Regions from separate parts of the Listeria sp. MAN/IMW/UF555 genome, predicted to be linked through region 3. Evidence: predicted binding sites of a transcription regulator. Region 3 holds the regulator's gene; each other region holds the start of a gene.
What was found. The regulator Rex, encoded in region 3, represses fermentation and respiration genes when NADH is low (regulators of the CRP and FNR family bind a similar motif). The targets are predictions, from matches to a motif close to TTGTGAAATATTTCACAA.
Positions count from the first base shown of each region.

Region 1: a site for Rex is predicted at 5,141-5,158, ahead of AC4PG8_RS03720 (formate/nitrite transporter family protein). Genes of this name have one in related genera too.
Region 2: a site for Rex is predicted at 7,522-7,539, ahead of AC4PG8_RS11480 (cytochrome ubiquinol oxidase subunit I). Genes of this name have one in related genera too.

Region 1 covers NZ_JBZWZS010000001.1:736,559-747,327, reverse strand. The annotation lists gene gorA (glutathione-disulfide reductase) at 1-933, shown strand, start outside; gene AC4PG8_RS03745 (histidine phosphatase family protein) at 962-1,636, shown strand; gene AC4PG8_RS03740 (AI-2E family transporter) at 1,679-2,815, opposite strand; gene AC4PG8_RS03735 (GntR family transcriptional regulator) at 2,957-3,349, shown strand; gene AC4PG8_RS03730 (DUF1648 domain-containing protein) at 3,352-4,455, shown strand; gene AC4PG8_RS03725 (effector binding domain-containing protein) at 4,557-5,060, shown strand; gene AC4PG8_RS03720 (formate/nitrite transporter family protein) at 5,175-5,987, shown strand; gene AC4PG8_RS03715 (NAD-dependent succinate-semialdehyde dehydrogenase) at 6,211-7,677, shown strand; gene AC4PG8_RS03710 (PTS sugar transporter subunit IIB) at 7,819-8,124, shown strand; gene AC4PG8_RS03705 (PTS sugar transporter subunit IIC) at 8,129-9,397, shown strand; gene AC4PG8_RS03700 (PTS lactose/cellobiose transporter subunit IIA) at 9,412-9,762, shown strand; gene AC4PG8_RS03695 (glycoside hydrolase family 1 protein) at 9,774-10,769, shown strand, end outside.
Region 2 covers NZ_JBZWZS010000003.1:347,730-358,498, reverse strand. The annotation lists gene AC4PG8_RS11505 (GW domain-containing glycosaminoglycan-binding protein) at 1-228, opposite strand, end outside; gene AC4PG8_RS11500 (LPXTG cell wall anchor domain-containing protein) at 271-1,233, opposite strand; gene cydC (thiol reductant ABC exporter subunit CydC) at 1,375-3,114, opposite strand; gene cydD (thiol reductant ABC exporter subunit CydD) at 3,114-4,838, opposite strand; gene cydB (cytochrome d ubiquinol oxidase subunit II) at 4,838-5,851, opposite strand; gene AC4PG8_RS11480 (cytochrome ubiquinol oxidase subunit I) at 5,838-7,244, opposite strand; gene tadA (tRNA adenosine(34) deaminase TadA) at 7,627-8,097, opposite strand; gene mbcS (acyl-CoA synthetase MbcS) at 8,293-9,870, shown strand; gene AC4PG8_RS11465 (glucosamine-6-phosphate deaminase) at 9,912-10,631, opposite strand; gene AC4PG8_RS11460 (MerR family transcriptional regulator) at 10,711-10,769, shown strand, end outside.
Region 3 covers NZ_JBZWZS010000002.1:288,691-299,459, forward strand. The annotation lists gene AC4PG8_RS08540 (copper resistance CopC/CopD family protein) at 1-1,424, opposite strand, end outside; gene AC4PG8_RS08545 (hypothetical protein) at 1,570-1,761, shown strand; gene mscL (large conductance mechanosensitive channel protein MscL) at 1,822-2,208, shown strand; gene AC4PG8_RS08555 (hypothetical protein) at 2,265-2,657, opposite strand; gene AC4PG8_RS08560 (hypothetical protein) at 2,702-2,911, opposite strand; gene groL (chaperonin GroEL) at 3,106-4,734, opposite strand; gene groES (co-chaperone GroES) at 4,767-5,051, opposite strand; gene AC4PG8_RS08575 (CPBP family intramembrane glutamic endopeptidase) at 5,284-5,970, shown strand; partial or broken gene AC4PG8_RS08580 (DUF4305 domain-containing protein) at 5,972-6,176, shown strand; gene AC4PG8_RS08585 (redox-sensing transcriptional repressor Rex) at 6,203-6,850, opposite strand; gene AC4PG8_RS08590 (ABC-F family ATP-binding cassette domain-containing protein) at 7,161-9,113, shown strand; gene AC4PG8_RS08595 (alpha/beta hydrolase) at 9,138-10,097, shown strand; gene tsaD (tRNA (adenosine(37)-N6)-threonylcarbamoyltransferase complex transferase subunit TsaD) at 10,174-10,769, opposite strand, start outside.

The sequences.
Region 1 (10,769 bases), on a different contig from region 3:
GGCGAACCAGCACTTCCTTCCATCCCTGGCGCAGAATATGGCATTACTTCAGACGGCTTTTTTGCGTTAAAAGAACTTCCTAAAAAAGTGGCGGTTGTTGGCGCGGGTTATATCGCTGTTGAATTAGCCGGCGTATTACAGCAATTTGGATCAGATACGCATCTTTTTGTACGTAAACATGCTCCTCTGCGTAATTTTGACCCGATTTTAACAGATACATTGACTGAGCTTATCGAGCAATCTGACATGACTTTGCATAAACATGCCGTTCCTCAAAAAGTGGAAAAAAACTCGGATGGTAGTTTAACTATCTTTTTAGAAGATGGTCGTACGGAAACAGTGGATACTTTAATCTGGGCAATCGGACGTAAACCGGTTATCAAAGGGCTTCAAATCGAAAAAGCGGGCGTTGAACTTGTAGATAGCGGACATATTGCGGTAGATAAATTCCAAAATACTAATGTAGACGGGATTTATGCGGTTGGCGATGTAACGGGGCATTACGAATTGACTCCAGTTGCGATTGCTGCTGGTCGTCGTCTTTCAGAACGCCTTTTCAATAATAAAAAAGATGCTCATTTAACCTATGAAAATATTCCAACTGTTGTCTTTAGCCATCCAGCTATTGGTACAGTTGGCTTAACAGAACCAGAAGCTATTGAAAAATATGGCAAAGAAAATATTAAAGTATATACGTCTAGCTTTACGTCGATGTATACAGCTATTACAGACCACCGCGAGCCTTGCCGGATGAAATTGATTTGTGAAGGGAAGACAGAACGCGTAATCGGCCTGCACGGTATTGGTTACGGAGTGGATGAAATGATTCAAGGATTCGCCGTTGCTATTAACATGGGAGCAACAAAAGCTGATTTTGATAATACAGTTGCTATCCACCCAACAGGATCTGAAGAATTTGTTACAATGAAATAGAAAACAACGATGGAGGAGGAAGTACGTAATGGGAAAAAAATTATCACTTTATTTTGTAAGACATGGTCAAACATATTTAAACAAAAATCTACGTATGCAGGGCTGGGCTGATACGCCGCTTACACCAGAAGGAATTGAAGTTGTAAAAGAAAGTGGTCGCGGACTTGCCGAAACGGAATTCGTCGCAGCCTATTCAAGTGACTTACACCGTACAATCGCAACAGCAGGACACTTACTAAAAGAAAATAAACATGCATTCGGTCTAACTCTTGAACCACTAAGCGAATTTCGGGAAACATTCTTCGGTTCCTATGAAGGTGAAAAAGGCGATGTAGCTTGGAACGAAATCGCTCATCACATGGGCTACGCAAATCAAGACGAATTATTCAAAAACGCAGATGTTCGAGAAACGATGAATGGCACGAAAGCCGCTGACCCAACTGGTGATGCGGAAGATTTTATGACATTCTGGACGCGGGTAGAACAAGGTTTCTTACATGTCATTAATCGGCACCGTGAAACAGGCGGGAATGTTCTTATCGTCGCTCACGGAAATACCATTCGCAACATTGTCCACGAACTAGAACCATCCATGGACGAATCAGTCATTCTAGACAATGCGAGTGTTACTGTTTTAGCTTATGAAAATGGTTTATTCAAATTAGAACGTTTAAACGATACTTCTCATTTTAAAAAAGCATAGAAAAAACGAGCTTTAGGAACTAGTTTCCCAAAGCTCGTTTTTTTATTCTGTCGGCGGATTAGACCCAGGTGGATTATTATCAATTGCCAGCTGTCCTCGCCTTAATTTAATTAACCGATTCACATTGACGATAATTGTTTTTACTACCGCGTAAAGTGGAACACCTAAGATCATTCCAAAAATTCCTGCTAAATTACCTGCAACAATCAAGATGATGATAATAGTGAGCGGGTGAATTGATAATGATTTACCCATAATATATGGAGAAAGTAAGTTAGAGTCAATTTGTTGAACGATAGTAACGACAACAATTACGAGTAAAGCCTGAACTGGAGAAGTGAATAGCGCCACGATAACCGCGGGAGCTGCTCCAAGGAATGGTCCAAGATAAGGAATAATGTTCGTTGCACCTGCAATAAATCCAAACAGAAGCGCATATGGTTGACCAATAATTAAGTAACCAATAAAAGTAAACAAACCAACAAACATACAATCAATCGCTTGAGAACTAATATAAGTAGAAATTGTTTTGTTCATTTCTTTAATAATTTGTTTTGCTTCAGTACGAATGCCTGCTGGGAAAAATTTGCCAGAAGACTCAACGAATTTATGACCATCTTTAAACATATAAAAGACGATAAATGGAACTGTTACAAGAATCATAACGAAACCAGAAACAAACGAGATAATCGCGCCAAAACTAGAAGCTACCCCATCAACTACCACAGACATAATTTTCGGTAAGGAAATGTTGAGTTTTGAAAGTTCTTGTTTCATATCAATATCTTTTAATGCAGAATTATTTGAGAGACTTTGTAGCCATTTTTCAAAATCTTGCCAGTAACCTGGTATTGCTTTTGCAAGTTCGGCTACTTGGTCAGCAAGTGTTGGACCGAGTTGCATTACAGCTAGAACAACAAGCGCGATAAACGCGATAAAAATCAAAATAACACTTAAAAGTCGTGGAACTTTTCTCTTTTCTAAAAATAAAACTAGCGGATTGAATAAATAGAATAAAAATCCTGCTACTAGAATTGGCATAAATAAAGTGGAAACGATTATACCGATTGGTGAAAATATGTACTTCATCTGCAACAGAATAAATAAAACTGCCACAACTGCTAAAATTTCAATAGTCCAAAAAAACAATTTACTATCCCTGAAACGTGAAAATTTCAAATGATCCCCTTCTTTCTATAAACCTTATTGTTAAATTTTATAGTACCATTAACTGCTTTAAATAGCCACTGAATTTATGATGTTGACTTAAAAATATATGTGTTATACAATATGTATAACAGTTAGAGAAGAGGTGTTTGTATGTTACTCGCGATTGACTTACAATCAGACGAGCCGATTTATACACAAATATGTAATCAAATTATTGAAGGCATGGCAAAACGGGAACTTTTACCGGGAGATAAACTTCCTTCCGTGCGAAGTCTTGGTGCGGATATTGGTATTAATTTTCATACCGTAAATAAAGCATACCAAATTTTAAAGCAAGAAGGATTTATTCAAATACACCGCCAAAAAGGAGTAGTTATACATCCAGATGGCGTGGCGAAAGCAGATCAACTATTTTTCACTAAGCTGCAAACAAAACTAAGACCATTAATTGCAGAATCGATTGTGCGTAGCGTGAGTGAGGAAGAGTGGCTAGAAATTAGTAAAGCTATTTTTGACGAAATAAAAGGGCGGGGAGTGGAGTAGTTATGGAAATTATCATTTATATTTTTGTGAGTATTGCTATTATTTCACTGCAAGCAATTACGCCATTTGTAATACGTAAATCCGAATGTTTCGGGGTAAATGTGGGCGAACGGGCTAATCGAAATGCAGAACTAACCCAACTTAAAAAACAATATGTTGGTCAAGTGATTTTGTGGACTGTATTAGTTGCTATCATTGGAATTGCGTTAATTCAAGGTTTCCATTGGAGTGAAAATCTCCAAGCAGGAATCTTTATTATATCCATGTTCGGTCAATTAATTGTTTCTTTCATTATTTACTATCGTTTTCATCACACAACATTACAGTGGAAAAGAGAAAAAATCGAGTCTGGTGAAATTTCAACCAATTCGATTATCATGGTAGATACTAGTTTTCATCGCAGGAAAATGGTTATTTCGTATACTTGGTTTGTAGTGCCATTACTTATTTTTATTATCACACTTGCCATTACAGCAGTGTTCTATCCAATTGCACCAGAGGCTTTTCCAGTCCATTTTGATATGAACGGAGTTGTGACTGACACCGTTCAAAAATCGGTGAGAGCGGCTTTACTTTTACCAATGCTACAATTAGGGATGATTGCTTTATTTATATTTATTAATTTCGTTATTGCGAGAAGCAAACAAACGGTGGAAAATGAAAACCCGGCAGATTCATTAAAACGGAATATGCTGTTTAGACAAATTTCTAGTAAAGCAATGTTGATTATGTGCGTTATTCTGGTTATTGATTTTCTCGTAATGCAAGTAGTTATTTTACTTTCACTCTCGCCTGAAATTATGATGATTACCATGAGTATTTCTATCATCTTAATATTACTTGGAACAGTACTCCTTGCTGTAAAAGTAGGACAAGGTGGAAGTAGGCTAAAATTTGCTAACGAACCAGATAATGTGAATAAACCAATTCGTGATGATGATGCGTTTTGGAAAGCTGGAGTAATCTATTTTAACAGGAATGATCCTGCTTTATTTGTTGAAAAACGTTTTGGCATTGGCTGGACGATCAACACTGCTCGTCCTGTTGCATGGCTCACTTTTGTTTTTATTATTGCAGCGATTATTTTCATTAGTATCTTGTTTTAAGTAAAGTTTAGTAGGGTATTTATCATGTGTTATGCGGATAAAAAACTAAAATCATCTATGAATCTTCTGCCGTAATATTCTTTTTAAAAGGAGTGTTAATCATGGCGATTAGACAAGGACGATTAGAAGAATGGGAAGGTTTCACGGGGATTGCGCTTGTTCACGAAGGATTAAAAACAGAAGCATTTCATACCGGAATTAAAACAGCTTTTAAAGAAATGCTCAAATTTGCGCAAGAATTAGATGATTTTTCAGAACTAAAAGAGGTCTATGGTATTTCCGTCCATAATATAGAAGATGGTATAACGCATTACGCTGTCATCCCAGTTGAGCAAAAGTACGCTCATTTAAAAGAACCACTTGAATGGATTGAAGTTCCAGCACATACTTATTTTGTCGCGGAACATATAGCAGAGACGGATATACTAGAAAGTTACGAGGAAATAGCTCGGGCAATACAGGAAAAAGAGTACAAACCGTATATTACTGCCAACAATCCAGTTTTTGATCCATTACCATTTAAATTAGAAATTTATGCGAAAAACGGTGAAGAAAGTGCGGATATTGAAATTAGGATACCTGTTGTAAAAGAACTCCATACGTAAAACGCGAGCCCGGGACTTTTGTGCCGGGCTTTTTTATACTAGCAAGCTGTTTTTGATTATGCTATAATAAGAACGCAATTTTGTGATTATTTTAACAAGAAGGAAGGGATTCATGTGGGATATTATAGCCCGCAGGAAGTAACAGAGATTACGATTGAAAAAGGGACGCAAAAAGCAAATTCGAGTATATTAACGCTCGTTTTACTAGGCTTTTTGGGTGGCGCCTTTATTTCTCTTGGTTACTTATTATACATACGCGCAGTAGGAACAATGCCTCACGAATGGGGCAGTTTTGCAACGCTTATTGGTGCGAGCCTTTTTCCAGTTGGGCTTGTGTGCATTTTACTCGGTGGAGGAGAATTAATCACTGGCAACATGATGGCGGTAGCGATTGCTTGGTATGACAAAAAGATTTCCTTCCAACAATTACTTAGAAACTGGGCGATTGTGTCCGTCATGAACTTAGTCGGCGCCTTTTTCGTCGCATACTTCTTCGGGCATTTCGTTGGCTTAACAGAAGGAGATTTTTTACCCAAAACACTTGCAACAGCTGGAGCAAAAATTAACGATCCTTTCTGGGTTGCTTTCGTTTCAGGTATCGGGTGTAACTGGTTTGTTGGAATTGCTGTGTGGCTTTGTTACGCGGCTAAAGACTTTGCTGGAAAAATCCTCGGTATTTGGTTCCCCGTCATGGCTTTTGTAGCTATCGGATTTCAGCACGTTGTCGCCAATATGTTTATTATCCCAGCCGCAATTTTCGCTGGATACTATTCATGGGCAGATTTTATTTGGAACGTCATCCCAGTATACCTCGGAAACGTAGTCGGCGGAGCAGTTTTTGTCAGCCTTTTCTATTTCCTTGCATATAAGAAAAACGCACCGAAAAAAGTAAAAGAAGAAATACATCAACCAATTGAAGAAAATTAATTATAAAAAGCTAGTTGCACCCGTTGCAGCTAGTTTTTTTTGAAAAAAATTAAAGTTTTTTAGAAAGTCGCTCGTGCCCATCATGCTGGGATGGAGTAAGTTTTCTTATAAGCCATTTTCTGGGTTTAAGAAGAAAATCCTGATTAAATTTTTCGATTTGTGGAAAACACTATTATAAGCAACGATAGATTCGGACAGAAAAATTTACTAAGGAGTGGTATTTTTGAGTATTAAAGAAACAAGCTTACCAAAAGTTCAAACCAAATTATTTATTAATGGAAAATGGATAGATGGCGATAATAAAGAAACAAAAGATATTGTAAATCCAGCAAACGGCGAGGTCATCGCGAAAATTGCTCAAGCAGGACCAAAAGAAACAAAACAAGCGATTAAAGCTGCAAAAGATGCTTTTCCTGATTGGGCGAAAATGGAACTAGCTGACCGTGTTAAACTCTTGCATAATATTGCTGATTTAATGGAAGAACGAGCAGATACTTTAGCAAAAATTATGACCTTAGAACAAGGTAAACCACTAAAAGAATCAAAAGGAGAAGTCTTAACCGGCGCGGAAAACTTCCGATTCGCGGCTGAAGAAGCAAGAAGACTATACGGCGAAACAATCCCAGCACCAAACAACCACGCGTTTATCGTTAAAAAACAACCAATTGGCGTAGTAGCAGCAATTACTCCGTGGAATTTCCCGGGTGGAATGGTGACACGAAAACTCGCACCAGCGCTAGCTACAGGTAATACCATCGTGTTAAAACCATCTGGAGATACCCCGCTTTCGGCTTTAGCTATCTTTGAAATTTTTGAAGAAGCTGGCTTACCAAAAGGCGTTGCTAATATCGTCATGGGAAGCTCGAAAGAAATTGGTGAAACTTTAACAGATAGTGATGATGTCCGCAAATTAACGTTTACAGGCTCGACAAAAGTCGGCCAAACACTATTCAAACAATCTGCTGACACCTTGAAGAAAATCTCGCTTGAGCTTGGGGGGCACGCACCATTTATCGTATTTGCGGATGCTAACCTTGAAGCTGCAGTAGATGATTTAATCGCAGCAAAATTCCGTAACAATGGTCAAGTATGTGTATCACCAAACCGCATCTTTGTCGCAAAAGAAATCAAAGAAAAATTCACTAAAACATTAGTCGCTAAAGTAGAAAAACTAAAAGTCGGTAACGGTTTAGACGACGTAAATGTTGGTCCGCTTATTCGCGAAGATGCCATCGACAAAATCGACAAACAACTTAAAAACGCGACAGATAAAGGCGCCAAAGTCCTAACTGGTGGCGAACGTTTAACTGGCTCTGACTACGACAAAGGTAATTTCTATAAACCAACTGTTTTAGATAACGTCACTCGTGAAATGGACATCTTTTATGAAGAAACATTCGGCCCCGTAATTCCACTTATCGTTTTTAAAAATGAAGATGAAGCAATTGAAATGGCGAATGATAGCGAATTCGGTCTAGCATCTTATTTCTATACAAAAGATTTAGCACGCGTTGAAAAAGTCGGTGCAGCTCTAGAGTATGGTATGGTTGGTGCAAACGAAATCGCTATATCCAATCCAGAAACTCCATTTGGTGGTGTGAAACATTCAGGATTTGGCCGCGAAAATGGTCATTATGGAATGGAAGAATACATCCAAGTGAAATTCATTAACTTAAAATATCGTGATTAAATCAAACGAGCATGGAACTCCTTCCTATCAAGCGAAGGGGTTCTTTTTTGCGTACTTTCCTACCAGTAGGAAAAAAGTATATTTGTAAGCGGATTCAGTCATTTATATAATAAAAGTAAGTTAAGGAAAGGGAGGATACAAATGAAAAACATTTTACTCATTTGTGGGTCAGGAGCTTCAAGTGGATTTATGGCAGCCGCAATTAGAAAAGCCGCAAAAAAACGCGGAGAAAAAGTAACCGTGAAAGCAGCTAGTGAGTCTCAAATTGATGAAAGAATAAACGAAATCGACTATTTACTCATCGGACCACATTTAGCCTATATGTTAGATGATTTAAAGCAAAAAGTAGCTGATAAAGATGTTTTAGTATCAGTCATTCCACAAGCAACATACGGCACACTTAATGGCGAAAAAGCACTTGATCTCATTTTAAATATGGAGGGATAAAACGATGAACAACAAAGTGATGGATTTTATGACAAATAAATTTGCTCCAAAAGTAAATAAAGTTGTTAAAAATCCTTGGGTATCAGCAATTCAAGATGCAATTATGTCTGCGCTTCCACTCGTTTTTGTCGGTTCTTTAGTAACCATCGTTTCACTTCTTAAAAATTTATTTCCAGGTATGCCAGATTTTTCGATGATAAGTAATTTTTCGTTTGGGATGTTCGGTTTAGTTGTAGCATTTTTAATCCCGTATTATCTGATGGAGAAAAAAGGGAATAGCAGTCAAAAATTAATTTCCGGAGCTACTGGACTTGTATTATTTTTAATGTTACTATTTCCGACTATTTCAGCAGATGGAGACGCGGTTTTCATTTTATCTAGATTTGGGGCAACTGGAATGTTCTTGTCGATTACAACGGGACTATTTGTTGGTTGTGTAATGAATTTTGCGGCGAAACGTTCGCTCTTCAGTGAAGATACGCCAATACCTGATTTCGTTGTCGGCTGGTTTAACAGTTTACTACCAATTACTTTTATTTTAATCGTTGGTTGGTTAATTACAGTTCAATTTAATATCGATTTCTTTGAAGTTATTGTGGCTGTGTTTAGCCCACTCGCATCGATTGTACAATCTTATCCGGGCTTTGTGCTTTCGGTTTTCATTCCCGCTTTTCTTTATACATTCGGGATTTCTGGATGGGTAATGATGCCAGCGATTTATCCAGTTTATATGGCAGGACTCGCAGAAAACTCACAAGCCGTAGCAAATGGCGCAAGTGCATCAAATATCGCAACACAAGAAACAGTGTACGCTTTAATTTCAATCGGCGGGGTGGGTACAACCTTATCACTTTCGATTATGATGCTGATTTTAAGTAAATCTTTACAGCTAAAAGCAATCGGAAAAGCAGTTATTGTTCCGTCAATTTTTAACATCAACGAACCATTATTCTTCGGAGCACCAATTGCCTTCAATCCATACTTAATGATTCCAACGTGGATTAATGCTTTCTTAGTTCCAAGCATCGCCTATTTCGTTATGTCGATGAACTTAGTGAGTATCCCCACGCAATCATTCTTGCTATGGTACATGCCTTACCCAGTAACATCTTATCTCGCAACACAAGACTTCCGCGCGGTTATTGCTTGTCTAGCGATTATCGTCATCACATGGCTCGTCTATCTGCCATTCTTTAAAGCATACGATAACTCTTTACTAAAACAAGAAAAACTAGATGCAGTAGAAGCAGAGAAAGAAATGGTAACAAATTGATTGGAGGAACTAAAATGTCAGAGCAAGACTATGTTGAAGAAACAGATAGTTTAAATGAACTATCCATGAATATTTTAATCCATGCAGGAAACGCAAGAAATGATTTAGTAAAAGGTCTCAATCACTTAGAAGAATTAGAATTTAACGAAGCAGAGGAATTAATCGCCTCTGCAAAAAAAGAAATTGTCATTGCGCATAGTCTGCAAACAGATACACTACAACTAGAAGCTTCAGGCAACCAAATCCGCTATTCAACTCTATTCTGTCATGCCCAAGATACTCTAATGACAGCAAAAAGTGAAATACTAATCGGCGAACATATGCTACGTTTATTCAAAAAAATGACCGAACTTACGAAAAAATAGGAGGTACAAGTATGTTTGAAAATTATCAGTTTCCAAAAGACTTCTTATGGGGTGGAGCTATCGCAGCCAACCAAGCAGAAGGTGCATTTAAAGTAGATGGAAAAGGAATTAGTTTAGCAGATTTACACAAATATCATAAAGGTAAAACAAACGATGAAATTAGCGAAGAACAGCATAAAGGCGTAAGTTTAGCAGATATTAAAGCAAGCATAGAAGATAAAGTGAACTATTATCCGAAACGCCACGGTATTGATTTTTACCATACTTATCCAGAAGATTTAGCTCTTCTTGCTGAAATGGGTTTTAAAACATTTCGAACTTCGATTGACTGGACGCGAATTTTCCCAACTGGAGAAGAAGAGGAACCAAATGAAGCAGGTTTAAAATATTACGATCAATTAATCGATAAAATAATCGAACTTGGCATGGAACCAATTATTACCATTTTGCATTATGAAACTCCAGTAGAGATTGTCTTAAACCATGGCGGATGGCATAATCGGAAAGTCATCGATCTGTTTGAAAAATACGGCAAAACCGTACTAGATCGTTACAATAAAAAAGTGAAATATTGGATTGTTATTAACCAAATTAATTTAATCCAGTTTGAACCATTCAACTCCACTGCCATTCCATATGATGCTGTCGATGATTATTTATCAGCAACGTATCAAGCAGTTCATAATCAATTTGTCGCTAGTGCGAAAATTTATGAATACGGCAAAGCGTTGAATCCAGATTTAATGATTGGTACGATGCTGGCAGATTGCACAGCCTACCCATACTCATGTGACCCAGACGATATTGTGCTTGCAATGAAACGTAATCGGATGGAATATTTCTTCGCAGACGTGCAGTTCCAAGGAGAATATCCACAATATGCGCTTAATTATTTTGCTGAAAATAATATTACAATTGAAATCACAGAAGAAGACAAAGCTATTTTACAAAAAAACACGATGGACTATCTAGCACTTTCTTATTATTATTCGCAAATGGTCGATTCC
Region 2 (10,769 bases), on a different contig from region 3:
TGTCTTTTTATCATACTTTTTTGCCGAACCGAGATATTTTACACTACTACTTGTCTTGTATATTTTGCTATTAATACCATCGTTTCGCTTCGACTGATTGACTACTCCTTTTAAATTAACTGCTTTGTCGTAAATGATTTTTTCATACGTTGCTGCTTCGGCGTTAAAGGAGTGACCAAGGAGGCTAACCATTAGAACAATAATTAAACCGCTTAATAACTTCTTCATTATTCGCTCCTTTTTTTCGAGTTATTCCCTATGACAATTAGCTTATTTTTTTCGTTTGCGTAATAGTAATATTGCTATAAGGATAACTATAACACCTGCTACAACGAAAATCCATTCCACGCCTTGATCCCCTGTTGCAGGTAAGTCTTCTTTGGATGCTTTAGGTGTGCTTGGTTTAGCCGTTGCACTTTTTACTGCGTTAGTTGTTTCGATTTTTTTCACGTTTGCCGGAGCTTTAACAACCACGTCATTTTCTTTTTTCGTTGGAACTTCGTAGGTTACTTCTTCGCTGAAATTACCCGCTTCATCGAAAGCATAGGCGAAAATCTTTTTCGGCACTGTAGCCCACTGCGCGTAAAAATTGCCATCTTTATCTGCTTTTGTTACTCCCTCGCCAAAATTTTCATCTACGGGAGAAGTAATGTAGACACTTGCGAATGGTTTCGTTTTTCCAGTAAAAATCTTTGTTTCTAAATCAAAATTCATATCTGTGACAGTTAATTGGGCTGTTTTTTCTTTTACTAAATAATTTAATTTGACTGCTGTAGTTTTGCCTTCTTCATTTTCCCCAAGTAAGGTGATGACATGGATACCTGGTTCTGCTGTATTCAGTTTAGAATTCTCTGCTAAGCGATAATTTACTAATTTAGTACCTGTATGTGTTGTTAATGTGTCTGTAAAATCTTTTAGCGCAATTTTATCGTTTTGTTCATAGGAGTAAACTTCAGCTGAATCGGTAATGTCGATAGTTGTTGGTGTAGTATTCTTCTGTGGTTCAGTAACCTTTTGTGGTTCAGTAGTTTTAGTCTTTGGTGCTTCTTTTGGCGGTTCAGGTGTTTTTGAAGGATCTTCAGTGATTGTATTTTTAGTAGTATCTGTTGATTTATCTTCTGTTGGAGTTACATTGTTACCATTTTCATTTGTTTCAGCGCTTGCGGCCAATGAAAATGGAATGATAAGACTAGTTAACAAAGCTATAAGTACCAGCCCGTGGAATTTTTTCATAATAAATTCCCCTTTCGTTTTTTCATATATTAATCATAAGCAGAAATGAGTCAAAAGTCAATTTTAAATTACAATATTGTTACAAATGTTAAGAAAGTACTACAAAAAAGCTTGCTAAGTTTTTTCTTAGCAAGCTTTTTTCTATAATTCAATAGGTCTATCTAATTGATAAAGCCGTTTATATCTTGGTTCCTCTGCCATTAATTTGGCGTGGCGGCCTTCCATCAATGTTTTTCCTTCTTCTAAAAATAATACTCGGTCCATTTTCTCTGCTCCGACTAAATGATGCGTTACCCAAATAAGTGATTTATCGGCTAATGTTTCGAAAATAGTTGCTAGCAAATCTCGTTCTGTAATGGGATCAAGTCCTACTGTCGGTTCATCTAAAATAACAATCGGCGTATTTTGAAGTAAAATCCGAGCTAGTGCAATCCGACCACGTTCCCCGCCAGAAAAACGCTCGCCCATCTCACTCATTTGTGTATGGTAGCCATCTGGCATACTCATAATAAAATCATGTAACTGAACTTTTTTTGCCGCCGCATAAACTTCCTCATCGGTGGCATCTTGATTTCCTAAGCGAATATTATTTAAAACCGTTGTACTGAAAAGATGTGCTTTTTGATTTAACATTGATGTAATTTCAGGGATTTGCGGTCTTAAATTCTCCACCTCAACACCGTTCATTGTTACTTTTCCAGCTGTTGGCAGTAAAGCTCCTTGAACCAATTTAAGAAAAGTTGATTTCCCTGTACCACTTCGACCGATAATCGCCACTTTTTCACCTTGTTCAAGTGTAAAGTCAAAACCGTCTAAGATTTTAGGCGACTTTTTATCGTAAGCGAAAGATAAATTTTCTGCTTTTAAAACTACATTTTCAGTATTAATACGGGCAATTTCTTTCGTTTCTTCTTCAAAGGTTGGAAGCGCCGGGTCTTCTATTTTGTCTAGACGAGCTAGCGAATCTTGGTAGAGCGATTTATCACTAATAGCGCTTGAAACTGGTACAAACGCTTCTGCAAGAGCCATTATAGCTAAAACAAAAGCAGCAATCATTGTTCCAGAAAACGCGCCATCACGAGATTCAGCTGTGCTCCAATAGACCATCACGATAACCATAACACCAACAACTAACTGGCTAAAGAAATCACGCCAATTAACAAAATGAAACTGTTTATTTTCAGTTCGAAGCATATCCGCCTCGTCTTTTTCATAATTCGTAATAAATGTTTTTTCACGACCGCTAAATTTCCAATCGCTAATACCAAAAACAGCATCAGTAAATTTTTGATACAAACTGTTTCGACCTTGTTTTAAATAAGCATTCTTGCCGCGAGCATATAAAAGGGAGACCCATGGCAGCACCAGCACGAGTAGTCCAATTAAAAGTACGAAAAGCGCCGCAAATGGAATTGAAAATGCTCCAAGTGAAATAACGACGATTGCGTAAAGTACAAGGCTAACAATTGCCGGTAGCATCGTAGTCAAATAGAAGTTTTGCAAATGTTCAATATCACCAGCAAGCAAACCTAGAATATCGCCAGTTTTATAGCGCGATTTTAGTAGTAAAGCTTGTGGTTCAAGTAAACGATACAGTCGAACACGCATTTTTTCTAAAATTCGAAGGACAAGCGAATGGCTCGAAAGTCGTTCTACATAGCGTGAAACCGAGCGCATAATACCAAATGCGCGCACTCCGACCGTCGAAATATAGACAGCCATAATTGATTCTGGCATCAGGGACGATTTTGAAATCAAATGACCCGATGTAAACATAAGCGCTCCAGCTGAGGCAAAAGTTAGCGTTCCAAGGAAAATGACAAGTAAAAACAAGCCGCGATTTTCTTTAATATATGGGATAATCCAGCTACTTTTCCGCATCATACTTCCTCCAATTGGGCTTTGACTAAATTGTAATAGAACCCTTTACGCCCCAGTAGTTCCTCGTGCGTTCCTGTTTCGACCACAGCCCCGTGATCTAAAACGATAATTCTGTCCATTTCAAGCATCCAGTGCAAGCGATGCGTCGCGAAAAAGACAAGTCGATTTTCAAATAAGTCTAGCATTGGTTTTTTTAGTTCGTATTCTGTTTCAATATCTAAGTGCGCTGTTGGCTCATCCATTAGTACAACTGGACGATCCGTTAAGAAAGCCCGAGCAAGCGCAACACGTTGTTCTTGCCCACCACTAAGCATCCGCCCTGATTCCCCAACAAGCGTTTCATAGCCATCTTCAAGCCCGGCCACAAGTTTGTTTAAACCAGCTGATTCGGCTGCTTTTTTCATTTCCTCTTCGGTAGAATTAGGATGATAAAAGCGAATATTTCCAGCGATTGTATCATGGAAAAGGTACGGATGTTGTGGAATATAAGTTACTTGGGTTTGCCAATCAGTTGAAGCAAGCGCCGCACCAGTTTTTCCATTCCAGCGAAAATCTCCGGAAGTTGGTGTCAAAAAGCCACTTAAAACATCGATTAACGTCGATTTCCCAGCACCAGTCGCACCGATAATCCCAATTTTTTCAAAACCTTTCACAGTAAAACTTGCTTCATGTAGCGATTCAGCATCTTCTGCGCCGTGCTTCACAGTAATTTTTTCAAAGGAGAACTCGGTATTTTCAGCAAATGGAGTTAGCGGTAAAGCGTCCGTTTCTGGCTTGTCCGCTTTAGCTTGGTCAATAATACCTTGAATAACTCGGCCAGCTTCTTGCCCGTCAAGTGTGGCATGGTAATCCGAGCCAACTTCACGCACTGGTAAAAAGTATTCTGGCGCAAGGATTAAAACACTTAGCGCAATCGGCAAGTTCATATTACCGTCAATAAGGCCAAGACCTAAGAATAAAGCCACAAGCGCAATCGAAAGCATTGTAAAGAAATCTAGCGCAAATGAAGACATAAATGCCACACGTAACGTTTTCATCGTAGCTTTCCGGTAGCGCGAACTAACCGAAGCAATTTTTCCTTCATGGTCATGACTTAATCCTAGATATTTCAAAGTCTCTAAGCCTTTTAACGAATCTACAAAGTGATTGGACAGCACACGATATGTTTCAAACTGCGAATCAGCTTGTTTTTTCGCGGCTAATCCTAGAATAATCATAAATACAATTAAAATCGGCAAAGTAATCATCAAAATAAAAGCGGAAGTCCAGTCTTGAAAAGCAATATAAACCCAAATCATCGCTGGAATAATAGCCATATTCATCATTTTAGGTAGAAACAGTTCTAAATAATTCCGGAAGTCAGCTACACCTTCCATTACCATCGTTACAACTTTCCCAGTTCCTTCCGCTCGTGCAAAACGCGGTCCAAGCGCGAACAAACTATCTAGTAATTCTTCTCGCATTGTCTTCGCAAGTTTTGCAGCATAGCGATAAACGATTTGTTTTTTCCATACGTTCAAAAAGTGACGCAAGAAATAGGCCCCTGCGAAGAGACCTATTTGTATTGTGACTGATTGAAATGGATGCTCGTGAAATAAGTCAGTAATCGCACGAGCTAAAGTTATCGCCATCACGATAATCGCAGCACCTTGAACAAGCGTGAAAACTGCGAGAATCGCCATTATTTTTTTAATTCCTTTGTAGTTCCTTAAATCTTTTCCCATTAATACGTCATTTTCTCCTTACTAGAAACGCGCTTACGGAAAACATAGTAGCTCCAAATTTGGTAACCAAGAACAAACGGCAATAGCGTAACGGCAACTATCGTCATCACACTTAGCGAATATTGTCCGGAAGCTGCATTTTCTATAGTTAAATCAAACGCACTGTTGATAGAGCTGATCATTACACGTGGGAATAGTGACACGAAAATCGTCGCAATCGTGAAGACAATTCCAAGTCCGCCGAATGTAAATGCTAAAATATCACGATCTTTCCAAATAAACAGGGCAGATAGCACGTACATAACGACTACAATTCCAATCATCAGTGGTACAAGTACAGGTCTAACTTGGAACATATCTGTATTGAAGTAAGCAAGTACAACGAAAATTACTAGAGCTGGTACAGTAATAAACCAAACACGTTTCGCCATACGACGAGCACGGTCTTGAATATCTTCTTCTGTACGTAAAGTAATAAATAGTAAGCCGTGAAGTAGGCACATAAGCGTAATCGTCACGCCACCCCATACGGAGAATACGGTAATGTAATCAAAGAAACCAGCATACATATCCATATCACTATTAATCGGCATACCTTGAATCAAACTAGCAAATAATACACCAAATAGAAATGGCGGTAAAATACTACCGAAGAAAATAACCCAATCCCACGTTTTTATCCAAAGCGGTGAATCTTTTTGACCGCGGAATTCAAAAGAAACCCCACGACCAATTAAAGCAAGTAATAAGAATACTAGTGGAATATAATACCCACTAAACATTGTTGCATACCAGTTTGGGAAAGCCGCGAAAATCGCGCCCCCTGCAGTTAATAGCCATACTTCATTTGCATCCCAGAACGGTCCAATCGTATTAACGAGCACGCGGCGTTCCAGTGCATTTCTAGCCATAAATCGTGTAGACATCCCAACACCAAAGTCAAAACCTTCAAGGAAGAAGAATCCAATGAATAAGATGGCGATTAATAGAAACCATAACTCATTTAGTGACAAAGCTTTCATCCCCCTTATCAAATGGATCTACGGAAATCTCTGCTTTTTCTGGTTTGTGTCCGTCTGGTCCTTTTTTAATTTCACGTATAAATAAGTAAACCAATAGAATGGCTAAAATCGTATAAATTGTCGAGAACGCAATTATCGAGAACAAAATTTGTCCTGATGAAACGTTTGGCGATACGGCATCAGCGGTTTTCATGTAACCGAAAACTACCCATGGTTGTCGCCCTATTTCTGTCATAATCCAACCCATGGAGTTCGCTAGGAACGGAAAGCCAATCATTGGAATCATGAAACGTAAATACCATTTTGCATTAACGAGTTTTTTCTTCCAAGCAAGCACGATACCGATTAACGCGAATAGAATCATTAACATACCTGCGCCAACCATGATACGGAAGCTCCAAAATGCTGTTTTAACTGGTGGGATGTAGTCACCTTCACCATATTTTTCTTCATATTGTTTTTGCAGCGTGTTCATACCTTCCACGCTACCAGTTAATGTTCCGTAAGATAAGAAACTTAGTGCGTATGGGACATTGACTTCCCATTCGTTTTTCTTCTCTTCCGGATTAATTTTGGCAATCATTGTCCACGGAGCTGGGTCAGCTGTATCTTCCCATATCCCTTCTGTTGCTGCCATTTTCATAGGTTGAGTTTTAACTAAGTATTGTGCTTGCGAGTGACCACTGAAAGCCACACCAAATCCACCTATTACCGCCATGACCATTGCAATTTGGAATGATCGTTTAAAGAAGGCGACATCTTGTTTTTTGAGCATCTTATACGCACTGACACCAGCAATGAAAAAGGCCCCAGTGGCAAATGCCCCGAATATAACGTGTGGGAATTCCACGAGCAGTTGTCCATTAGTAATAAGTTGCAAGAAATCATTCATTTCTGCGCGGCCGTTCTTAAATTCAAAACCAACCGGATGTTGCATAAATGAGTTTGCAGCTAAAATCCAGAAACTAGACATGATTGTTCCGATTGAAACAAGCCAAATACAAGCTAAATGAAGCTTTTTGCCAAGTTTGTCCCAACCAAAAATCCAAAGTCCGATAAACGTAGATTCCATAAAGAATGCAAGTAACGCTTCGATAGCAAGTGGTGCTCCGAATACGTCCCCAACAAATCTAGAGTAATCCGACCAGTTCATCCCAAACTGGAATTCTTGAATAATACCGGTTACGACACCGACCGCGAAGTTAATAAGGAATATGTGACCCCAAAACTTCGACATTTTTTTGTAAATTTCTTTCCCCTTCACGACATACAACGTCTCCATAAGAGCAACCATAAATACAAGTCCAATTGAAAGTGGTACAAATAAAAAATGGAAAATCGTTGTTGATGCGAATTGAAAACGGGCTAAAAATAGTTTATCCACCCTTTTCTCCTCCTTTTTATGCTTAAAATTGCTGTTTAGTCCCTTGCTTTTTTGCTTCTTTCTTAAAAACCTTGTGAAAAACCGCCCAAAGTGATGCGCCCAGTTGCTCTGTAATTCACAAAGCATAATAAAATAATATGTAATCCTTATTTTTCACGGGTTTAGGAACTAGTTAAGAAAGATTTTTACTTTATAATGAGTTCTATCTGGAGTATATTTTATCCTATTTTAAGGTAAATTTATTTAGTACTTTAGATGTTATTTTATTTTTGAGAGATTGTGATAAATTTCGCAATTATTAAGTGGCTGTAAATGTTGATAAGACTTATTGCTTTTTATTTCACAATAGAAATCGTAAAAGCATGATTTAGTATAATGAGTATTAAGACCTATTCTTTTTTTTACGTTTTCGCAATTCCCGGAAGAAACTTTTTAACATTGCGCTGCTTTCGGCTTCTAATAATCCAGCTTCTACTTTACACGTATGGTTAAATCGATCATCCTGTAATAAATTCATTAATGAGCCTGCTGTTCCGGCTTTTGGATCTTTTGCTCCGTAATAAACTTTGTCAATTCGCGAAAGTAAAATTGCTCCACTGCACATCGGACATGGTTCTAGCGTGACATATAGTTCTGCGCCACTAAGACGCCAAGAATTTTGGTGTTTACAAGCATCTTCAATTGCAAGTAACTCCGCATGAGTCACAGCATTCTGGGTAGTTTCGCGTAAATTATGTGCGCGACCAATAATTTCTCCATCTAAAACAACAACTGCACCAATTGGAACCTCTCCAATTTCCCGTGCCTTCTTCGCCTCCTCAAGCGCTTGTTGCATAAAGAAATCTTGTTCCATCTATGCACCTCATTTCTCAAAAATCACTCACTGCCATTTTATCATAGCTTGTATTAGATGTAAGAATAATCTGCTCAAATTTTCACAGGAATACTTTTAGTTGCTTTCATAAGGCATTTATATTACCATATATTAATACTAGGTACTAAAACAAAATTATCAAAATATACAATCTACTTGCAAAGGAGAATCATTATGAATTCAGAGAAATTAATTGCTCCAGAACTTTATAATATCACCGACGAGATTGCTAAATTTAGTTCTGAAAAAACTGCTTTAATTTGGAAAAACGAACACGATGAAACAAAAACTTGGAGTTACCGCCACTTGTTGGAACAAGCGAGCAAATTTGCTAACGTTGTAAAAGATGCTGGCGTGAAAAAAGGTGACCATGTCATTGTTATGACGCCTAGACTACTAGAAACTTATGCCATTTACATGGGCTTGTGGAAAGCTGGTGCCATAATTATCCCGGCATCCGAGCTTCTTAAAGCACATGACTTAGAATACCGCATCCGCCATGCTAACGTAAAAGCAATCGTTTCTTACAATGGAATGACCGCTGAATTTGATAAAATCGAAAATATTCCTTCTGTATCGAAAAAAATTATTGTTGGCGAAAAATTATCCGGCTGGGATCACTACGAAACACTAATGGAAACTGCATCGACTGAATTTGAACGCGTAGAAACGTCTCGCGATGACGCTTGCCTACTTGCATTTACTAGTGGAACTACTGGTAATCCTAAAGGTGTTGTACATATTCACGGTTGGGGTTACGCGCACATTCGTATCGCAGCTGATCATTGGTTAGACATTCATGAGGACGATATTGTTTGGGCTACAGCAGGTCCTGGTTGGCAAAAATGGGTTTGGTCTCCGTTCCTTTCTGTACTTGGAAAAGGTGCGACTGGCTTCATTTACAACGGTCGCTTCATTCCAGAAAAACAACTACATTTACTGGAAGAAGAAAAAATCAATGTGCTATGCTGTACACCAACAGAATATCGTTTAATGGCTAAAGTAAATAATTTACGCGAACATGATTTAAGTGCCCTTCGCAGTGCCGTATCAGCAGGAGAACCTTTAAACCGCGAAGTTATTCAAGTTTTCCAAGACAATTTTGATATTAAAGTGCGTGATGGTTATGGTCAAACGGAAAGTACATTATTGATTGGGACACTGGTTGATACGCCAATCCGCCCAGGTTCGATGGGTAAACCGATTATGCCAGAATACATGGCAATTATTGACGCTGAAGGAAATCCGGTAGGTGTCGGTGAAATTGGGGACATCGCAATGCGCAGAGACTTCCCAGCACTTTTCAAAGAGTATTATAAAGAACCAGAACGTTTGCAAAAAGCGATTCGTGGTGATTATTTTGTGTCTGGTGACCGTGCTATCCGCGATGAAGACAATTATTACTGGTTCCAAGGACGAAATGACGATATTATTATTAGCTCTGGCTACACGATTGGACCGTTCGAAGTAGAGGACGCGCTCACACATCACCCAGCCGTAAAAGAAGTCGCCGTTGTCGCAAGTCCTGACGAAATCCGCGGTACGGTCGTAAAAGCATTCATCGTCTTAAAAGATGGATACGAAGGCACGGAAGACCTTGTGCATGAATTACAAACATTTACGAAAGAACAAACGGCTCCATATAAGTACCCGCGCCGGATTGAGTTTGTTGAAGCGTTACCGAAAACTGATTCTGGTAAAATTCGTCGCGTTGAATTGCGTGATGCGGAGTTTGCTAGTGTGCATGGATAATCAAAAACCCAGCCTTCCTAAACAGAAGGTTGGGTTTTCTTTTAAATATTCAACTCACTCGCCGCTTCCTCGTCCAGCACCACTGTGAAAATAGGGTGTAATTGGAAAATCGAGCTTGGAATGTCTTCTGTTACTGGGCCTTGTAGTGCTTTTTTGATAATTGCTGCTTTTTTCTTGCCGTTTGCGAATAGGATGACTTCTTTTGCGTGCATGACGCTTTTTGGCCCCATTGTTACGTAATATTCTGGGACTTTTTCTGCGTCGCCGCCAACTTCTCCGAGCAAAATATCGAACATATCTGGGCGCGATTGGACGGAAACAAGTCGCGTTTCATCGCCGAATTTGGTTACACCAGGTAAGTTTCCGCAGAAGTGACCATCTTCACCAATCCCGATTAAAATCGCATCCAAGCCACCAACTTCCTTCAAATGCGCTTCATGTTCTGTATAGTTTTTCGTATCTAACATGTGAATTTGCTCTTCAGGAATGCCCGCCGGATCAAAATACATCGCTTTTAAATTACCAATAGTTACGCCATATTTTTCGTTTCCAATTGGAATTTCGTCAAAATTATAATAACTGACATTCTTCAGTGGCGCTTTATCTTTCAATTCTTCTACCATCAGTTCATACATTCGCTTCGGTGTCGAGCCTGCTGTGATTGCCAAATGAACCTTTTTGTCTTGATACATTTTCCCTAGAAGCAGTTGCATCGTTGTTTTACTCATATTTTCGTAATCTTTTTCCACAATAATTTTCATTTTTTTCACCTCTCGCTTTGAATTACCTTTATGATAAAGTGTATAGTAACTATAGAGTCAAGACGAAAGGGTGATAAATGTGGAACCGCTTTTTTCCATTGGGGAAATGGCAAAGAAAAGCCAACTCTCCATTCAACG
Region 3 (10,769 bases):
TCTGTTTTGGTGGCTCCATCTGCGGAAGTGAAAGTGATGATAAATTGGTTTTGTCCGACTGTCGCTGGCTCTACTCGTAAATTGATTTTTGCATTTTCGCCTTCTGCTGCAATTGTTTCATCAAATGCTTTTGGGGCAGGTGGTGGCGGGGTTTGTACGTTTGTTAAAACACTTGCGACGATAAGAATGATCGTCCCAATGATAAGCTCAATTAAAATCGTTTTAAATGGCAACTTTTTGTTTTTGAGTTTAAGATAGATGTAATGTCCTAAACCTAATAATGCCATTAGTAAAAATAAACCGATTTTGAAAAGAAGAATTTTACCGTAGTTGGTTGTAAATAAGTTTGCCATTTGACCAATGTTCATCACTGCCATAAGTAAGCCACTAACTAGTATTGAAGCTACCGCGATGATTGCAACAATGGCAAATCTGCTCCAAACTTCACGCGCTTTTCCGGTTTTCGGTAATACGAATAATAGTACTAAAATGCCACCAACCCAAACACTTGCTGCAATCATATGAAGCATATCTGCTGTGATACTTACTATTTTATCGGCACTCGCTGCAGCATGTCCATTCTGAGCCTTCGCAAAAATCAAATAACCAATTAATGCACTCTCTGTCAGAAGCGCGAACCAGCTCCATTGTTTATTTTTACGAACCATAATAACAGTAAAAATAACAAGCACGAGCCATGAGATAAGCTCACTAAGCCAAATATAGCCTGTTTTCGTCGTTAAGAAAGCCGCTAATTTATCCGGCTGGAAACTTTCGCTAATAGAAACACCTGTTGTAATGCTCGTTTGTACAAAAAGTTGCATTAGTAGCGCCGTGCCAAGAAAGGCGAGCGCAAACCAGATAATTTTCTTTAAACGCGTCGTAATTTTTGCTGTTAATTGCTCTTTTCGCGGATAAAGTCCTAGTCCAAAAACTAGCATCCCGATAAACAATGAAAATCCTATATAAAGTATTGCTTTTTGAACGGAACTAATTTGCAGATCGAAAGCATTTGATGGTACTTCGGTGCTTTGGAATGTCGCTTTTGTATCACCTAATTTAAATGATATGACGCCACTTACCGTGTGGCCGTCAGCAGAAACAACTCGCCACGATACGGAATAGACGTCTGCTTTTAATTCAGCTGGCAAGGAAGCTTCCACCATATGATCATTCTTCTTAGAAACAGCTGTCTTCCCTGTCTCAACCCGCTTTCCACTTGAATCTTTTACTTCTATTAAAGGAAAATCCGCTTCAATTTCTTCATTAAACACGAGCGTTACTTTTTCTGGCGCTGTTTTTATATGCGATTGATCGGCTGGGTTTGAATTTTCCAAATAAGCATGCGCAGAAACATGCTGAACTGGCACAATTAATATGTATAACACGATTAAAATAAAACTGATCCTTTTAAATAATTTCATTTGCTGCTCCTTTTTCGAACGAACGGTTTTACTCTTTTTAACTTATCACGTGCAAGAATTGAATGGAAATAATTGGCTCACTCGCTATTGCAAAAGATATAGCGATTATGGCATAGTGAAAGAAAAGGAAAAGGGGGATTTTTCTATGCTTCGTTATATTGAATTATTTTTTATGTTTGCATTTGTTACACTCATCACGATGTGGCTTCAAGCACTCTTAGCTAAATGGAAACCAAATATTCTGGGCTCTTTCTGGCTTCGAACACTTACTTTTATTATTATTGGTTATGCTTTAATGGCCCCGACACTATACATCGGCAGTTTATTACTAAAATAAGTTCAGTTGCTTTCACATCGCAGTTAGATGTTTTATACTGAGATGTGGGAGGTGAATTTTATGAAAAAAATGTTAGTTGAATTTAGAGACTTCGCGTTAAAAGGGAATGTACTAGATCTTGCGGTGGCCGTTGTTATTGGGGCTGCTTTCGGAAAAATCGTTTCATCTTTAGTAGATAACATCATCATGCCATTCGTTGGTGTACTCCTCGGTGGCCTTGATTTCACAGATTTAAGCTTCAAAGTTGGAAAATCAGTCATTCAGTACGGTGCTTTTATTCAATCCATCGTGGACTTTGTCATCATCGCTTTTGCCATTTTTATTTTTGTCAAAATACTTACTAGCTTTATCAAGAAAAAAGAACAACCAACCGAAGAGACACCAGTACCTCCAACAGAAGAATACTTAAAAGAAATTCGCGATTTATTAAAAGAACAACAAAAATAAGCACATAAAAAAACAGGAACCTAAGTCATTATTTCTGACTAAAGGTTCCTGTTTTTTTATTGTTGTTGTTTCTTTAATTGTACCGCTAAGAACATTTCCACCACAGCGACTACTAAAAAGATAATTTGTAAAATAAATACATAACCGATAATGAGTATTTGAACAACCATCCAGACTGCGAGTACGGCGGCGGCTGCAAACATGACTTCTTTTGTTCGTGGTAATTTTTTTAGTAAATAAATTAGTGCTGCTAAATGGAATAACCCAACAAATATGAATAAAAATATGCCTGGGATTAAATAATCGACAAACGGTGAACCATCAAGCAATCCGGTTGAAAGTGATAAAAGACTACCACTAGGCTTAAAAACCATCGATAATCCCCCATAAATTGCTCCAAATGCTGTAAAACCAACTATTAAAATACTACTTATACGTGTCCAGTTCATGGCGTTCTCCTAGTCGTTTTTCTAGTAGTATACCACGAAAATTATCATTCTGCCGCTTTTCTTCGTTTTATTTTTTTGATTAAATCGATCAGTACGAAAACAGCAATTCCGCATGCGACAACTGTTGTAAGATACCAAGCCGGCCCAGATTCCGCGCGTACTCCAAGCCAATAAGTCACCGTTTTCGGATTAAAAAATGCAAAGCAAATCGCACAAAATGCAATAATTCGACCAATAATGGAATTTTCTCTCATAGCAAGTGCATCTCCTTTTCTTTTATTATAACAATGGTTAGGAGAGAACTGATTACTTTTTAGGTCCCAAAATTGTATGCCCCGTGACAAGTTTTGGTTTGTTGTTATAAAAATGTGGCAGCTGACTTCTATTTAATACAAAAAAAGACCCCTGAAAAAATTCAGAGATCTTTTTATTGTTCGGTTGATATGAATTACATCATACCGCCCATGCCGCCCATTCCCATATCTGGGCCTGCTGCTGGACCGTTTTCATCTGGTTGATCTGCTACAACAGCTTCTGTAGTTAATAGAAGAGCAGCAACAGATGAAGCGTTTTGTAATGCGGAACGAGTAACTTTTGTTGGATCGACAATACCAGCGTCAATCATGTTTACCCATTCGCCATTAGCTGCGTTGAAACCAACGCCAACTGCTTCGTGTTTCAAGCGTTCTACGATAACGGAACCTTCAAGTCCAGCGTTATGCGCGATTTGACGAACTGGTTCTTCTAGGGAACGAAGCACGATGTTGATACCTGTTTCTACATCGCCTTCTGCTTCTAGTGCTGCTACTTTATTGTAAATACTTACAAGGGCAGTACCACCACCAGCTACGATACCTTCTTCTACTGCTGCACGAGTAGAGTTAAGGGCATCTTCAATACGTAATTTACGTTCTTTTAGCTCTGTTTCAGTTGCAGCTCCGACTTTAACAACAGCTACTCCACCTGCAAGTTTTGCTAAGCGTTCTTGTAATTTTTCTCTATCAAATTCAGAAGTAGTTTCTTCCATTTGCGCACGGATTTGGTTTACGCGAGCGCTGATTTGTGTGGAATCGCCTGCTCCTTCTACGATTGTTGTATCATCTTTTGTTACAACTACTTTGTTAGCTGTTCCAAGTTGATCAACTGTTGCTGTTTTCAGCTCTAAACCTAGGTCTTCTGTGATGACTTGTCCACCAGTTAAAACAGCAATATCTTCTAGCATTGCTTTACGGCGGTCACCGAAACCAGGAGCTTTCACTGCAACTACGTTAAATGTTCCGCGAAGTTTGTTTAGTACTAGAGTTGCTTGAGCTTCTCCTTCAACATCTTCCGCGATAATTAGCATTGGACGACCTTGTTGAACAACTTGTTCTAAAACTGGTAAGATTTCTTGGATGTTGTTGATTTTTTTATCTGTAATTAAAATGTATGGTTTTTCAAGGACTGCTTCCATTTTGTCGGAATCAGTTACCATGTAAGGGCTAGTGTAGCCACGGTCAAATTGCATACCTTCTACTACGTCTAATTCTGTTGCAAAGCCTTTGGATTCTTCAATAGTAATAACGCCATCGTTACCAACACGTTCCATTGCTTCTGCGATTAATTTACCAACTTCTTCATCACCAGAAGAAATAGCAGCAACTTGAGCGATAGACTCTTTGCTTTCAATTGGTTTAGAGATAGCTTTTAATTCTTCAATAGCAGTTGCTACGGCTTTTTCGATACCACGACGTACGCCTACTGGATTTGCTCCAGCTGTTACGTTTTTCAAGCCTTCTTGAATCATTGCTTGCGCTAAAACGGTAGCAGTTGTAGTTCCGTCCCCAGCAACATCATTGGTTTTAGAAGCAACTTCAGATACAAGTTTTGCGCCCATGTTTTCAAATGGGTCTTCTAATTCGATTTCTTTTGCAATCGTTACACCATCATTTGTAATTAACGGAGAACCGAATTTTTTTTCTAAAACAACATTACGACCTTTTGGGCCAAGCGTTACTTTTACTGCGTTTGCTAGTTGGTCGACACCACGTAACATGGCACGACGAGCATCTTCACTAAATTTAATATCTTTTGCCATTTTATATTTCCCTCCGATTATTTCTTTTTTTATTATTTAGTAATTGCTAAAATATCACTTTCACGTAAAATCAGATAGTCAGTTCCTTCATACGTCACTTCTGTTCCAGAGTATTTTGCGAAGATAACCGTGTCACCTTCTGCAACTTCAAGTGGTTCTTTTGTGCCGTTATCTAGCACACGACCTGAACCGACTGCAACAATTTTCCCTGATTGCGGTTTTTCTTTGGCAGAGTCTGGTAATACAATCCCACTCGCTGTTTTTTCCTCTGCTTCAAGTACTTCAATTACAACACGATCTCCTAATGGTTTTAACAATGTAAATGACCTCCTCTGATATAATTACATTTTTCATTTTAGCACTCGACACATTAGAGTGCTAATACAGTTATTATGATACCAAACTAAATAAAAATTGCAAGCAAAAACGTTTAAAAATTAAAGAATTCTTATTTGCGGTAAAGCGTGATAACTAGTACAATAAGAAGAGCTATTTCCGCTATTTTTAAGCATTTAGCTGGAGCTTGTTTTTAGAAGGGATGCGTATTTTTTGGCTAAACGTTATATTACGATTGTATTAGTTTATTTATTATTACTATTTTCTGCATCTATTGGGATTCCCGTTGTTCAACATATTTTACTTAGTATGACTTCGATTTCTACAGCGGATGCTCAAACTTATGGGGTAATTACATGGTCGATTTTTTCTAATTTATTATCACTCGCCATTATTATTCCAATGCTTTATAGAAAACCAAAAGAAAATAAAATCGAACTCGGTGAAAAAACTACGCCATTTCTGAGTATTGTGTGGATTATTGGTGGAGTGATTGGGTTATACGTAGCACAATTTATTTGTAGCATTATTCTAACGCTAATTTCTGGGAATATTGGTGAATCGGCAAACACAGAATTACTTGTTGATTTAACTAGATCTGCGCCGATTTTCTTGATTTTCATTTCAGTTCTCGGGCCAATTTTAGAAGAGCTTGTTTTTAGAAAAGTGGTTTTTGGTGGGCTGAGTAATGTGATGAACATTCATGTGGCGGCAGTTATTAGTTCGCTCTTCTTTGGGCTACTTCACGGGGATATTTCCTTTTTACTTACTTATTTTGTCATCGGATTAATTCTTTGTTTTCTTTATACGAAAACGAAACGAATTGCTGTTTCGATGGGCGCACATATTTTAATGAATACCATTGTTTTGCTCGTGAGTCTTGGAATCATTGGAGGATAATATGAAAAATTCATTAATAAAGCAAAGTTTTCTTTATTTTGCGCTTGGTCTTGTATTTGTCTATTTTGTTATTGTTCGAGTGGCTGAATATGGTTATGATCTTGTTGCCTATATACTTATACTCATGATGTTAATTGATTTTGGTATTGGTATTGGCCTTATTATCACTGGGCTTAAAAGACGTAAAAAAAACCTGTAGAAAGTAAGTGTTGCTTACCTTCTACAGGTTTTTTTATTCTGTTTTCGCTGGATAGTTTTCCAGGAAATAGATTAACGTTTGTAATTCCGTTGTAAGATCGATATGGTGCACACGAACTTGTTTTGGAACGCTAATACGAGCTGGCGTAAAGTTTAGAATACCTTTAACATCTGCTTCAATTAAACGATCTACAGTTACTTGCGCTTCATCAGCTGGAACTGTCAGAATAACTACTTCCACACCATTTTCACGAACAATTTCTTCCATATCATTTAAGTGATAAATTGGAATGTCTTGTTGAACACTACCAACTTTCGCTGGGTCTACATCAAATGCAGCAACGATTTTGATATTATTGTTTTTCATGAAATTATAATGTAATAATGCTGTACCTAGGTTACCTACACCGATTAGTGCAACATTTGTCTGTTTGTCCTGACTAAGTGTTTTACTGAAAAAGTCGAGTATGTAAGAAACGTTATACCCGTATCCTTTCTTACCTAATGCGCCAAAGTACGAAAAATCACGTCGAATAGTCGCTGAATCAACTTTCACCGCTTCACTTAATTCCGCAGATGATACTCGTTCCTTACCTGATTCATCTAGGTATTTCAAGTAACGATGATATAATGGTAAGCGTTTTGCTGTCGCTTGTGGAATTTTTGTTGTTTCCTCCATCATGCCTTCTGTCCCTTCTTCTTTTAAATTTTTTCTGAAGTTGAAGCTTTTGTGAACTGTACTTCCTTTCACATGCTTGCTTATATACTATAAACATTTCACAAGGAATGCACAAACTTTTTGCTCATGATTTTCAAGCAATAGTTTGTCCCGCAAAATATCTAGTGTTTTCCTTCTTTTCCATTCTACGCTAAAATCACAAATAATGCGAGTGTTTTCACAATCTACCTTATACGTGAAGCCCTTCTTCTCTCATTGCGATTACTTGGCTTTTAAGATAAACTAGTAAGGAGAACGTTCGAGGAGAGAGATTATGATATTATTACAAGTTCAGCAAATTTCTAAATTCTTCGGTGCAGAAGTTATTTTAGATAATATTAAATTAGAAGTAAAAACAGGCGACCGAATTGCCCTAGTTGGTCGAAATGGCGCTGGTAAATCTACTTTACTTAAAATTATCGCTGGAAAAATGAGTTATGACGGCGGAACAATTTCTAAACCTAAAAGTGTCGAAATTGGCTATTTGGCTCAAAATACTGGCCTTGAATCCACGAAAACAATTTGGGATGAAATGTTAAGTGTTTTTGATTCACTTAGAAAAATGGAAGCAGATTTACGCAAAATGGAGCTTCGTCTTGGGGAACCTGAGCTTTATAATAATCCGGAAAAATATCAAGCATTGATGACCGATTACGATACCTTGCAACATACTTTTAAAGAAGTTGGTGGGTATACGTATGAAGCAGAAATCCGTTCCGTTTTAAACGGTTTACGCTTTTATCCAGAAGATTATGAAGTAGAAATCGCCTCACTCAGCGGTGGGCAAAAAACAAGACTTGCACTGGCTAAGTTATTACTCGCGAAACAGGATATTCTTGTTCTCGATGAACCGACAAACCATTTAGACATTGAAACACTAGCATGGTTAGAAACCTATTTGCAAAACTATCATGGTTCTTTACTTATCGTTTCTCATGACCGCTATTTCCTAGATAAAGTCGTTAACCAAGTATACGAAATTAGCCGCACAAGAATTGATCACTACAAAGGAAATTACAGTTCATTTGTTAGTCAAAAACAAGCTAAACTTGAACAAATGTGGAAAGAATTCGATAAACAACAAAAACAAATTTCCAAGCTAGAAGATTTTGTCGCTAGAAATATCGTTCGCGCTTCTACAACTAAGCGAGCTCAGAGCAGAAGAAAACAATTAGAAAAAATGGATGTACTCGCTCGACCTCAAGGCGACGAAAAATCTGCTCATTTCGGCTTCCAATTTGAAAAGCAAACTGGTAAAGATGTTTTAATGGTAGATGAATTAAGTATTGGTTACGCCAAAGACAAGCGCATTGCTTCCAATCTAACGTTCGAAATGAAACGTCAAGATAGTCTAGCGCTCGTTGGTCCAAACGGAATCGGTAAATCTACCCTTCTTAAAACGCTTATTCGTGATATTCCAGCTCTTAGCGGTGAATTTCATTTTGGAGCAGGTGTCAAAATCGGTTACTATGACCAAGAACAAGCAAAACTAACATCCAACAAAACTGTTTTGATGGAACTTTGGGATGATTATCCAGAATTAAATGAAGTGAACGTTCGAACAACACTGGGTAATTTCTTATTTTCAGATGATGACGTCCTAAAAAACGTTCAATCCCTTAGTGGCGGTGAAAAAGCCAGACTCGCTCTTGCAAAACTTACTTTACTTGAAGCCAACGTGCTAATTCTCGATGAACCTACCAACCATTTAGACATTGAAAGTAAAGAAGTTTTAGAAGCTGCTTTGATCGATTTTGAAGGAACGATTCTATTTGTTTCTCATGACCGTTACTTTATTAATCGCATCGCTTCAAAAGTAGTAGAACTAGCCCCAGAAAAAGCGACCGTTTTTCTTGGCGATTATGATTATTATCAGGAAAAAATCGCCGAAGCAAAAGAACTAGCGCGCCTTGATGCAGAAGATCGTCGTAAAAAAGGGGAACCTGTCGAAGCAACTGCCTCGGTTAGAAAACTAAATTATCAAGAAGAAAAAGAACAGCAAAAACTACTTCGTCAAAGAAAACGCAAACTAGAAGAAGTAGAAAAGTCTATGGAAGAAACAGATGAAAAAATCGCCGAACTAGAACTTCAATTAACCAAACCGGAAATTTTTCAAGACCATGAGAAAGCTTTTGAAATTACGCAGGAACTTGATGTGGTAAAAGCACGTGGTGAAAAATTGATGGAGGAATGGGAAAAAGTAAGCGAAGAACTAGAATCTATGTAATCTACATAAAAAAAGGAGCTAACAATGAAAAAGATTTTAATTATTTCTGGTTCAATTATCGTTGGGTTACTTGTAATTATTAGTATTTGCGCAAGTTTTTACTTATATAGCTATGCGCTATCTCGTGATAATTCAAGTATGAATGATAAACCGACTGCAGATCAAACTACAGAAACAGCCAAACTTGCGAAGAAAAATCGCCAAGAAAATACCGCTTGGATGGAGCAACAACGTCTAACAAAATGGACAGAAACCTCAGCAGATGGCTTGAAACTAGTCGCTAATTATTTAGAAGCACCCTCACCTTCCAATACAACCATTATTTTGGCACATGGTTATCGAGGGAAAAGCGGCAAAGTCGAAATGGCTGGTCTAGCGAGGATGTATAATCAAAAATTCGGCTACAATGTATTAATGCCTGACGCAAGAGCACACGGCGAAAGTGAAGGGAAAAATATAGGCTTTGGTTGGCCAGAACGTAAAGATTATGTTCAGTGGACAAACCAAGTACTTGATAAAAATGGCGATGATACAGAAATTGTCCTTCACGGTGTTTCCATGGGGAGTTCCACCGTCCTCATGACCAGTGCCGAAAAGCTGCCGAAACAAGTAAAAAGTATTATCGCGGATTGCGGCTATACTTCCATGGACGCCGAACTATCTTATCAATTAAAAACCATGTTTCATTTACCAAAATTCCCAATTATTCCAACAGCTAGCCTTATCAATAAAGTAAAAGAAGGTTTCTTTTTCAGTGAAGCAAGTGCGATTAATGCCGTAGCTGAAACTGATTTACCTATTTTCTATATTCACGGTGATTCAGATGCATTTGTCCCTACTTCTATGGTAGAAGAACTATATGACGCCACCAAAAGCTACAAGGAAAAATGGGTTGTAAAAGGCGCTGAACATGGTCAAGCATTCACTGTTGAGCCAGAAACTTACGAAGAAAAAGTACGACAATTTTTAAGTAAAACAATGTAAAAAAAGACTGCAAGCAAAGTGAGAAATTACTTTGCTTGCAGTCCCGGGCATGCGGAATTTAACTCCGCATGCTTTTTTAAATGTCTTCCAGCAATAAACCTGGATTTGCATTCATATCATAATTGCTTCGTTTTCCTTGTAAGAAACTCACTGTCCCTGCAGCGGCAATCATAGCCGCATTATCACCACATAACGATAACGGCGGAATAATCAGCTCGGTATCCGGAAGTTCTAATTTTACTTCTTGAATAAGTCGCTCTCTCAAACCTTGATTTGCCGCCACTCCTCCAGCAAGAAGCAATTGTTTCACGCCATGTTGTTTAGCTGCGCGAATCGTCTTACTTACTAAAACATCGACTACACTAGCTTGAAAACTAGCTGCCATATCATTAGGATTTGGTTCTTCCCCGCGCTGTCTTAAATTATGCAACGTATTAATAAAAGAAGATTTCAACCCGCTAAAACTAAAGTCAAACGAACCATCATCCATCATCGCCCGCGGAAAATGGAACGTGTCTTCACCATCTTTTGCAAGTTTATCAATTTGAACACCACCTGGATAAGCTAAACCAAGTGTACGCGCCACTTTATCGTATGCTTCGCCGGCCGCATCATCTCTTGTTTCCCCGATAATTTCAAATTCATTATCTGCTTTCATTAAAACAAGTTCTG